DNA from 3 places in the Rhizobium sp. KNZ2-6A genome. Region 2 is predicted to be linked to each of the others. Evidence: riboswitches for the same ligand, from Rfam matches in the RefSeq annotation. Region 2 holds a riboswitch; each other region holds the start of a gene.
What was found. Region 2 has a riboswitch for thiamine pyrophosphate ahead of thiC (phosphomethylpyrimidine synthase ThiC). Riboswitches for the same ligand answer to the same signal wherever they lie in the genome.
Positions count from the first base shown of each region.

Region 1 (3,274 bases), on a different contig from region 2:
AGCACGACGAGCACATCGCGATGTCGTGCCAGAATGTCCGCGACGGCATCCGCAATTGCGGCGTTGGCAATCATGCCGATCTTGACGGCATCGACACGGATATCGGCGAAGATCGCCCGGACCTGGTCCGCCACGAAAGAGGGCGGCACCGGATGAACGCCGGTGACGCCTTGTGTGTTCTGCGCCGTCAAGGCGGTCAGGACGGCCATTCCATAAACGCCGCGTGCGGAAAAGGTCTTCAGGTCAGCCTGGATGCCGGCGCCGCCGGATGGGTCGGAGCCGGCGATGGACAGGACGTTGCGAATCACGGGGCGGATCATGGGCGGGCCTCCTTGATGGCGTTCGCGATGACGGCTGTCGCGGCTTGTGGGTTCGGTTGGCCGCAGATGGCCGAGACGACCGCAAGGCCGTCCGCGCCGGACGAGAAAACCTCTCTCGCATGCTCTGCCTTGAGGCCGCCGATCGCGACTGAAGGAACCGGGCAGAGCCCGACGATGCGGGTGAGACCATGGAAGCCGATCGGTTGCTTGTGGTCGGGCTTGGTTGCCGTGGCAAAGACCGGGCCTATCCCAGCATAGTCGACGATCCCAGCATCCATGGCGGAGGCGAGGGCTTCCGTTTCCACCGAGAGGCCGAGGATCATGTTCGGCCCGATCAAGCGGCGCGCTTCGGCGGCATTCATGTCCTCTTGTCCGATATGCAGACCATCGGCACCGATGGCGATGGCAGCCTCGACATTGTCGTTGACGATCAGCCGGGCATTGGTTCCCTGCAGGATCTGTTTGAGAGCCCGGCCCGTCTCGATCATGACTGCGGTCGAGGCATGTTTGTCGCGCAGCTGTACGATCGTGGCGCCGCCGGTAATGGCCGCCCGGGTCGTTTCGATCATGCCAAGGTCGGCACATAGCGTGGGGTCGAGAACGAGGTAGAGCGAGAGATCGAAGTCTTTCATGCTGCCGATATCCTTGCGTCGCGATCCAATATTTCCGGAGTGAGGGCTGCGAGTGCATCGAGGAAGCGCCAGGAGAAGGAGCCTGGGCCTTCGGCTGGCACTCCCGCCTGCGCACCGGCAACGGCAAAGACCGCGAGCGCCGCTACGGTTGCATCGAATGGCTCATCCGGCGTTGCCGCCGCAAAGGCGCCGACGAGGCAGGTGAGCGAGCAGCCGAGGGCCGTTACCTGCGGCATGAATGGCGAACCGCCGGCAATGCGCTTGGCCTTCTGCCCATCCGTCACGAGATCCGTAACGCCGGTGACGGCGACCACGCATCCGTGCTTTTCAGCCAGTTGCCGGGCGGATTCTTCCGCCTGCTCTACGGCGTCGCGGCTATCGACGCCCTGGCCACGGCTGGCGCCGCCGGCAAGCGCGATGATCTCGGATGCATTGCCGCGAATGATCGTCGGCCGCAGCTCCAGCAATTGCCCGATCGCCTTGCGGCGAAACCCGGTCGCATAATGGGCGACCGGATCGAGGACCCAAGGCTTTCCGGCGTCGTTGGCCGACCGAGCCGCCTTCAGCATGCCCGCAAGCCAGCCGGACGAGAGCGTGCCGATATTGATCGTCAGTGCGCCGGAGATCGCGGCAAACTCGCCTGCTTCCTCTTCGGCATGCACCATCGCCGGCGATGCCCCGGCTGCGAGCATCACATTGGCCGCAATATTCATGGCGACGAAATTGGTGATGCATTGCACCAGCGGCGGATTGGCCCGCATGGCATGAAGCAGATTGCCTAGTGTGGTTTGGTCTTGCATATCGCCCTTTTCGGGCGGGCGAGGCGCAAAGGGACGACGTGCTGAACTTCGCGAGGTCCCGAGCGACTCCCTCCGCCAGCATGATCTGGTTCAGGTTCGAAGGGTCCTTCTCAGCCCGCCGGAAAGCGGGCGCCCCTGTCTCTCATCCTCCTACTTTTCGCAGACAAAGACGCCGGTGTCATCAGCAAATCACAAAGGCTTCAGCGACGAATGGGAATTGGAACCGCCTTATTTCCGGGCGAGACATGCATTGAATGCATGGGTGCAGTGATCTCTTAGCTCTGCAAAAGGCTGAGGGTTTCGACTACATATCTCTCATCGAAGCGACGGGAGCGCCAAGCACGGCCGCTCAGCTTCGAAAGCCCAAGGAAAGGGGATCATCATGAACGTAGCACGCTCTTTTAATAACTGGCGCAAGTATCGTCAGACGGTCGCCGAACTGGGCCGTATGTCCACGCGCGAACTGCATGACCTGGGTATCGATCGCGGCGAAATCCGCAATGTTGCCCGAGCAGCCATCGCTCGCTAACGGCCGCAACGGCTCCTTATAAAGCTGCATTATGCCAGCGCCTGTTCTCCAGAGCAGGCGCTTTTGTTTTGTCTGGAAGCTATCGTTCCATGCTTTGATCTGAACCGTAAGCGGATCAACTCAGCCAGCCGCTTTTCGCATAGCGCATAACTGCCCTGCAAATAAATGCCTATGCAGTGAGCAAAACTTGGCTATTATCCTTCTCATCGAAGCGATGCATCTCCTCCCGCATCCCTTCGTTTTTGCAGACGTCCTTCTCCTCCTCCCAGGGACGACTGCGGGAACAGCGGCATTCCTCCTCCCGTCCGCTGTTCGGTTCTTGTAAAAAGCCTGCCGCACCTCCTCCCGCGGCAGGCTTTTTCGTTTCAGACCACATTCAACCGATTTTCGCTTCATCCTCGCTGCCACGCAGCGCGTGTCGAAACGCGATCACTGCCGTTTGTGCCATCTCCGATCCGGGCTTGGTTGAAAACCGACGACCTCCTCTCGCAAAAATGAACGGCCGGCACTATGTGCCACACCTGTAGCGCGCTACATCGAAGACCAACCCCCAACGTGATTCCCCGAGACAGGAGGATGCCCATGACCGGTTCTGCCGAATACACGCCGCCGAAAATCTGGACTTGGAACAAGGCCAATGGCGGCCAGTTCGCCAATATCAACCGTCCGATCGCCGGGCCGACCCATGAAAAGGAATTGTCTGTGGGGCGTCATCCCCTGCAGCTTTATTCGCTCGGTACGCCGAATGGCGTGAAGGTTACCATCATGCTCGAAGAGCTGCTGGCGCTCGGCCACAGCGGCGCGGAATATGATGCCTGGCTGATCAAGATCGGCGAGGGCGACCAGTTCGGCAGCGGTTTCGTCGACGTCAATCCGAATTCGAAGATCCCGGCCTTGCTGGATCGCAGCGGCCCGCAGCCGGTCCGCGTTTTCGAATCGGCTTCTATCCTGATGTATCTCGCCGAAAAGTTCGGTGCCTTCCTGCCGACCGAG
Region 1 covers NZ_JBNDIC010000008.1:91,098-94,371, reverse strand. Annotated here, with positions in the region: gene thiD (bifunctional hydroxymethylpyrimidine kinase/phosphomethylpyrimidine kinase) at 1-308, opposite strand, end outside; gene thiE (thiamine phosphate synthase) at 317-952, opposite strand; gene thiM (hydroxyethylthiazole kinase) at 949-1,752, opposite strand; TPP riboswitch at 1,803-1,899, opposite strand; gene ACPYOP_RS08170 (DUF1127 domain-containing protein) at 2,135-2,281, shown strand; gene yghU (glutathione-dependent disulfide-bond oxidoreductase) at 2,864-3,274, shown strand, end outside.
Region 1: linked by a shared signal. The riboswitch ahead of thiM (hydroxyethylthiazole kinase) and the one ahead of thiC (phosphomethylpyrimidine synthase ThiC) in region 2 are both predicted to bind thiamine pyrophosphate.

Region 2 (3,274 bases):
CGAGAATGCGCCGAAGTCGGCGTCAACGCGAGCCTTGATGGCGCCTTCTTCGACGATCGAGTCGTAACCGCCGACGACCTTGAAGCCCCATGCGCCAGACTTGAAGCCGGCACCGGCAACGACGTCAGGAGCATAATGGTTGCCCTTGTCGTCGGACCACCAGCTTGCGCCGTAGGAAGCGTCGGAGCCGCTGGAATTCGAGTCTTCAACCGAGATCATAGCCGTGAAGCCGTTGCCGGCATCATAGTTGTAGGTCAACTGGTTGAGTTCGTACGGGCCGTCATAGATCACGTCGTCGTTGATGACGTCGCCGGCATAACCGATGTAGGAGTTATACTGCGAGTCGGCCTTACCGACGAGGAAACCGCCGAGGCTGATGTTGGCGAACAGCAGCTTGGTGGAGGTGGAGTTGCCGTCGTTCCAGTCCCAACGGATGACCGTGTTGGTCTTCAGCGGGCCGTATTCGGTGTCAGTCGCGGTGTCGACGCTCAGCTCTGCACGGGTATGCCACAGCGTACCGTTCTTGCTGTTCGGGTTGTAGGCATCGTACCACTCGCCTTCGGAACGGACACGACCGCCGATCTTGAGGCAGGTTTCAGTGCCCGGAATGAAGAAGTAACCAGCACCGTAAGCGTCGCAGATGCGGACGTATTCCAACGGCTCCGGCTCGGCAGCAACGATAGCGTCAGCTGCATGGGCACCGGAAACTGCTGCCAGCGCAGCAGCGGAGCCGAGAAGAAGGCTCTTGATATTCATATTAAACTCCTGGTTGTAATATGCATTTCTAATTTGCCGCGAGTGCTGAGCTGGAAACCACCTTGAAGATCGGCTCGGTCGAAAACGCGACCGCGTAGCCCGGCAAGTACGCACGTAATGTTGGCTTGAGTCCCCTCGAACCTCCATGATTGACCCCGCGGCAAAGGTCTTGAAATGCCCCTACCGATCCGGCCGATCGCTCGACCGTAAGACAATTTCTGTCCTGCATCTGGCTTACAAACAGCCCGTATGTTTGTCAATTATATGAAACCGTGACGGGCGCCGGTCTGGCGTTAGTCTTGGCCGCTGTTGCTTAAATGCAACTGGGGACGGCAGGGCAAGGTTCGCTTCGCCCGGCGATCGCAGGGAGAGCACCAAAGGCTCGAATGCACGGCAAGGCTTAGAAACAAAACTCAACAAATCGCTACACACAGAAATGATGAATCTTCTTAAGATTCCGGCGACTCGCACCATTGGAAGGGAAAATCGCGCGCGAACGAGAATCGGTTGGTCTTCATAGCGACACCCTGCTTCGGCGGCCTCGTCACCAAGGATTATATGCAATCCATCTTTTCCCTGATGCAGACGGGAGCACAGGCCGGCGTGCAACTGACGCTCGCCCTTCTCTGCAATGACGCGCTGATTACCCGCAGCCGCAACACACTGGTATCGTCCTTCCTGAACGATACCACAGCGACCCACATGCTCTTCATCGATGCCGACATCAGCTTCGAGCCTGGGGTGGCGTCATGCCGACAGCCCGCTAAAACACGCTTAAGCTGTAGATTCTTTAATTCAGCGAAGCGCCGCTTTCGGGAAAAGGGCAATCATCATTGCAGGGTTGACAGGAGCCGAAGGGAGAGCATAGCCTTTCCGCATTCACCAGGGGGGTCCCGGCAAGGGGCTGAGATACTGCTGAACAATACGGCTTTGCCGATTGTGGGCGCAGTGACCCGTTGAACCTGATCCAGTTCATACTGGCGTAGGGACGGTGCGAGCGCTCGAAGGCTTCGGATTCCCGCGTGGATTCCATGCCGGCGTCTTTCCATCATTCCGGCTGATTGACTGGGTCTCCAACCGCAACTTGGAGCCTCAAACCATGACCATTGCCGCAAAAAACCTCACCCCGACCGTCACGACAGGCCCGCTGCCGGCCTCGCGGAAGATCTACATTCCCGGAGATATACACACCAACATCCGCGTACCGATGCGCGAGATCAGCGTCCATCCGACCTCGGGCGAGCCACCTGTCGTCGTCTATGATTCCTCCGGCCCCTATACGATCGAGGGTGCCGACATCCGCATCGAACAGGGCCTGTCGCAGCTCCGCCGCGACTGGGTGCTCGCCCGCGGCGACGTCGAGACCTATGAAGGCCGCCATGTACGCCCCGAAGACAATGGCTTTGTCACCGGCGAGCGGCTGACGCCGGAATTTCCGGCCAAGCGCCGGCCGCTGCGGGCAAAGGACGGCAAGGCCGTCACGCAGCTTGCCTATGCGCGCGCCGGCATCATCACGCCGGAAATGGAATTCATCGCCATCCGCGAGAATCTCGGCCGCAAGGCGAAAGCCGAGGCCTTGATTCGCGACGGCGAGAGCTTCGGCGCCCATATTCCGGATCATGTGACGCCCGAATTCGTCCGCCAGGAAGTCGCGGCCGGCCGGGCGATCATCCCGGCCAATATCAATCATCCGGAAAGCGAGCCGATGATCATCGGCCGGAACTTCCTGGTGAAGATCAATGCCAATATCGGCAACTCCGCCGTCACCTCCTCCATGGCGGAAGAGGTCGAAAAGATGGTCTGGGCCGCCCGCTGGGGTGCCGATACCGTCATGGATCTTTCGACCGGCCGCAACATCCACAATATCCGCGAATGGATCATCCGCAATTCGCCGCTGCCGATCGGCACCGTGCCGCTCTATCAGGCGCTGGAAAAGGTCGGTGGCATTGCCGAGGAGCTAACCTGGGAGGTCTATCGCGACACGCTGATCGAGCAGGCCGAACAAGGCGTCGACTATTTTACCATCCATGCCGGCGTGCGGCTGCATTACATCCCGCTCACCGTCAATCGCGTCACCGGCATCGTCTCGCGCGGCGGCTCGATCATGGCCAAGTGGTGTCTCCATCATCATCGCGAGAGCTTCCTTTACGAGCATTTCGAGGAGATCTGCGACATCTGCCGCGCCTATGACGTCTCCTTTTCGCTCGGCGACGGCCTGCGTCCCGGCTCGATCGCCGATGCCAACGACGCCGCGCAATTTGCCGAACTCGAAACGCTGGGCGAACTGACGAAGATCGCCTGGGCTAAGGATTGCCAGGTGATGATCGAAGGCCCCGGCCATGTGCCCATGCACAAGATCAAGGAAAACATGGACAAGCAGCTTGCCGTCTGCGGCGAGGCGCCCTTCTACACGCTCGGGCCGCTGACGACGGATATCGCGCCGGGCTACGATCACATCACCTCGGGCATCGGCGCTGCCATGATCGGCTGGTTCGGCACGGCGATGCTCTGCTACGTC
Region 2 covers NZ_JBNDIC010000051.1:19,462-22,735, forward strand. Annotated here, with positions in the region: gene ACPYOP_RS26840 (porin) at 1-756, opposite strand, end outside; TPP riboswitch at 1,631-1,763, shown strand; gene thiC (phosphomethylpyrimidine synthase ThiC) at 1,856-3,274, shown strand, end outside.

Region 3 (3,274 bases), on a different contig from region 2:
GCTTTAATTTTAGATATGTTTGGTTACTGTATGAAACTTCCTTGCCATCTGGCTCCGCGAAAAATACGGACAGTGGTATAAGCAATGCGGGATATGGAAGATTTTTGAGATTGTAGACACAAAGTTGCGTACGCAAGAAGTCGATAGCTCCCTTAATTCCATTACGAACTCGCGGAAACTCTTCCCTCACAGTTTGACCATTTAGTTCTAGCAAAGTTTCAGCCGACGGCTCATCTTTAAGTATAGCCGCAGTACACCGCAGTATTAGATCTGAATCTTCTCCCACGCCTTCAAAACCAAACTCCTCCAGCTCATCCTTTAATCCCTTAAAACTCTCCAGGAGATCAAAATTCTCATTCCACGTCCACGCAGAAAGAAGTTGGAGCGTATCTAGCTCAACGCCAAGCCTGTTTACTCGTTCAAAGACAATAGCGACCATAGACCTATCTTCGGTTTTTAGGACCTGTACAGGTATTGTTACTTCTTTAAACTTTTCTTGTAATCTATCGACTTGATTAATTTGATCCTCAGTGAGGTGAGAAGTTGCTTCTCGATAGGAGACAGAATCGAACAGTACTCTTAAGGGAAAATATCTCTCGTTATCCACTTCGTTATCTTTAAGAGGATAAAATTGGCTCTCCTGCGCGTTATTGCCGGATTTTAGATCAAAATAAATATCGCTCCATTTATCATCAATCTTAGGCTTCAATTCTGTTTGAAACACCGTAAAAATTGAAGTTAGACGCTGCTGCCCATCCAGCACATAATCTACGGGATAATCTTCCTCGGGATCAGGGAGATCAAATCTACCGAGGCTTCTTTCTACGTTTAGCTTGTTTTTGGTTCGCCAAAACAATAAAGAACCAAACGGATAATTTTTATAGATACTATCCATTAAGTAGGCAACATGATCCATGTCCCATACAAAGCCTCGCTGAAATGCGGGTATTCTTATGCCTCCGCCCTTGACGGAATCTAGTAATTTACGAACAGAATAAGATTGATATTCCATACTGGATCTACCTAAAATTAAGTTAGAGAATCAATTTTCTATCTATAGCAGATAAATTTGTTTTGCGAAGATAGGTTCAAATGGCAAACGTACTTGTCATCCCTTCGTCACAAGGCTAAATCTGCCGACGCTCTAACGGGGTGCCTCATGTCCTTCCGGACATCTGGCTGAGAGGCTTTCATCGGCCAACCCGCGGAACCTGATCCGGCTAACACCGGCGGAGGGATTAGACGCGTGACGAAATCATAGCGCCCTTTTCCCCTTCAAGACGAAACCTAGAGCGTGATGCCGAAAAGCGTAAACGGTTTTCGGGCGACATCATGCTCTAATTATTTGATTTTAGAGCGGATTCAGATTTTAGGTCGATAGACCTAAAATCATCCGGCTCCAGGAGGAGGCGCTGTCGTGCAAAACCGATCGCTATTGTCATTCTTCGCCGGCCTGACCCTTGCCGCCGGCGCAACGTTTTTTGCTGCCCAGACGGCCGAGGCAGCCGACAAGACCCTGACCATCTACACCTATGAGAGCTTCACCGCCGATTGGGGTCCGGGCGCCAAGGTCAAGGCCGCCTTCGAAAAGACCTGCGGCTGCACGGTCAATTATGTCGCCGTCACCGATGGCGTCGCACTTCTGTCCCGCCTGAAGCTGGAGGGCGCCGGCACCAAGGCCGATGTCGCTCTCGGCCTCGACACCAATCTCGTCGACGAGGCCAAGGATACCGGCCTCTTCGATAAAAGCGGCGTCGACACGTCTGCCCTCAAGGTCCCCGGCGATTTCAAGGACGACGTCTTCGTGCCCTACGACTACGGCCATTTCGCCGTGATCTACGACAGCCAGGCGGTCAAGAACCCGCCGAAGAGCATGAAGGATCTGATCGAGGGCGATTCCTCGCAGAAGATCGTCATCGAGGATCCGCGCACCTCGACGCCGGGTCTCGGCCTGCTGCTCTGGGTCAAGTCGATCTATGGCGATAAGGCGGCCGACGCCTGGACGAAGCTCAAGGGCCGCATCCTGACCGTCACCCCCGGCTGGTCGGAAGCCTATGACCTCTTCACCAAGGGCGAAGCGCCGATGGTGCTCTCCTATACGACGTCGCCGGCCTATCACATGATCGAGGACAAGACCGATCGCTATCAGGCGGCCGCCTTCTCGGAAGGACATTATATCCAGATCGAAGTCGCCGGCCTCATCAAGTCCTCGCCGAACAAGGAACTCGCCCGCGACTTCCTGAAGTTCATGATCTCCTCGGGCTTCCAGGACATCATCCCGACAAGCAATTGGATGATGCCGGTCTCCACCACCTCGGAGCCGCTTCCGGATGCCTTCAGCAAGCTCGTCGTGCCGTCGAAGACCTTCCTGATGAGCCCCGATGTCGTCGACAAGAACCGCAAGGCCTGGATCGACGAATGGCTGGCCGCCACCAGCGGCAATTGACGCCCTGAGCATGCTTGCGGCATCCGAACGAAGACGCGCCATTTCCGGCGGGGCGCTCAGCCTCGCCGGCATCATGCTCTTCGTCGGGGTCGCGGTCCTCGTCCTTTTGGCCGCCGGCATCGAATCCGGCGGCGACACCACGCTGGCCGACCCCTATCTGCTGCGCGTCCTACGCTTCACGCTGCTGCAGGCGGTGCTTTCGACGCTGCTCTCCGTAGTGCTCGCCATACCGGTCGCCCGCGCCTTGGCGCGCCAGCCGCGCTTTCCCGGCCGACTGTGGCTGCTCCGACTGATGGCGGTGCCGATGGGCTTGCCGGTGCTGATCGGCGCGCTCGGCCTGCTCGGCATATGGGGGCGGCAGGGGCTGCTCAATCAGGCTCTTGCAGCACTCGGCCTGTCGCAACCCGTTAGCATCTATGGCCTTGCCGGTATCCTGCTGGCGCATGTCTTCTTCAACATGCCGCTCGCCTGCCGGCTGATGCTGGCCGGGCTGGAGCGCGTGCCGGCGGAATATTGGCTTGTGGCCGGCGGGCTCGGCATGCGGCCGGCCTCGGTCTTCCGCTTCATCGAATGGCCTATGCTGCGCGGCCTTATTCCCGGCATTGCCGGCCTGATCTTCATGCTCTGCGCCACCAGCTTCACGCTGGTCCTGATCCTTGGCGGCGGCCCGGCCGCAACGACGCTGGAAGTGGCGATCTATCAGGCGCTCCGCTTCGATTTCGATCCCAGCCGCGCCGTGATGCTGTCGCTGCTGCAGATCGCCGTCACTCTCCTCATCCTCGGCGCCATGACGCTGTTTCGCTCGCCCGACGATCATGGGCTGACCAG
Region 3 covers NZ_JBNDIC010000021.1:86,539-89,812, reverse strand. Annotated here, with positions in the region: gene ACPYOP_RS16395 (GmrSD restriction endonuclease domain-containing protein) at 1-1,012, opposite strand, end outside; TPP riboswitch at 1,139-1,255, shown strand; gene thiB (thiamine ABC transporter substrate binding subunit) at 1,454-2,446, shown strand; gene thiP (thiamine/thiamine pyrophosphate ABC transporter permease ThiP) at 2,457-3,274, shown strand, end outside.
Region 3: linked by a shared signal. The riboswitch ahead of thiB (thiamine ABC transporter substrate binding subunit) and the one ahead of thiC (phosphomethylpyrimidine synthase ThiC) in region 2 are both predicted to bind thiamine pyrophosphate.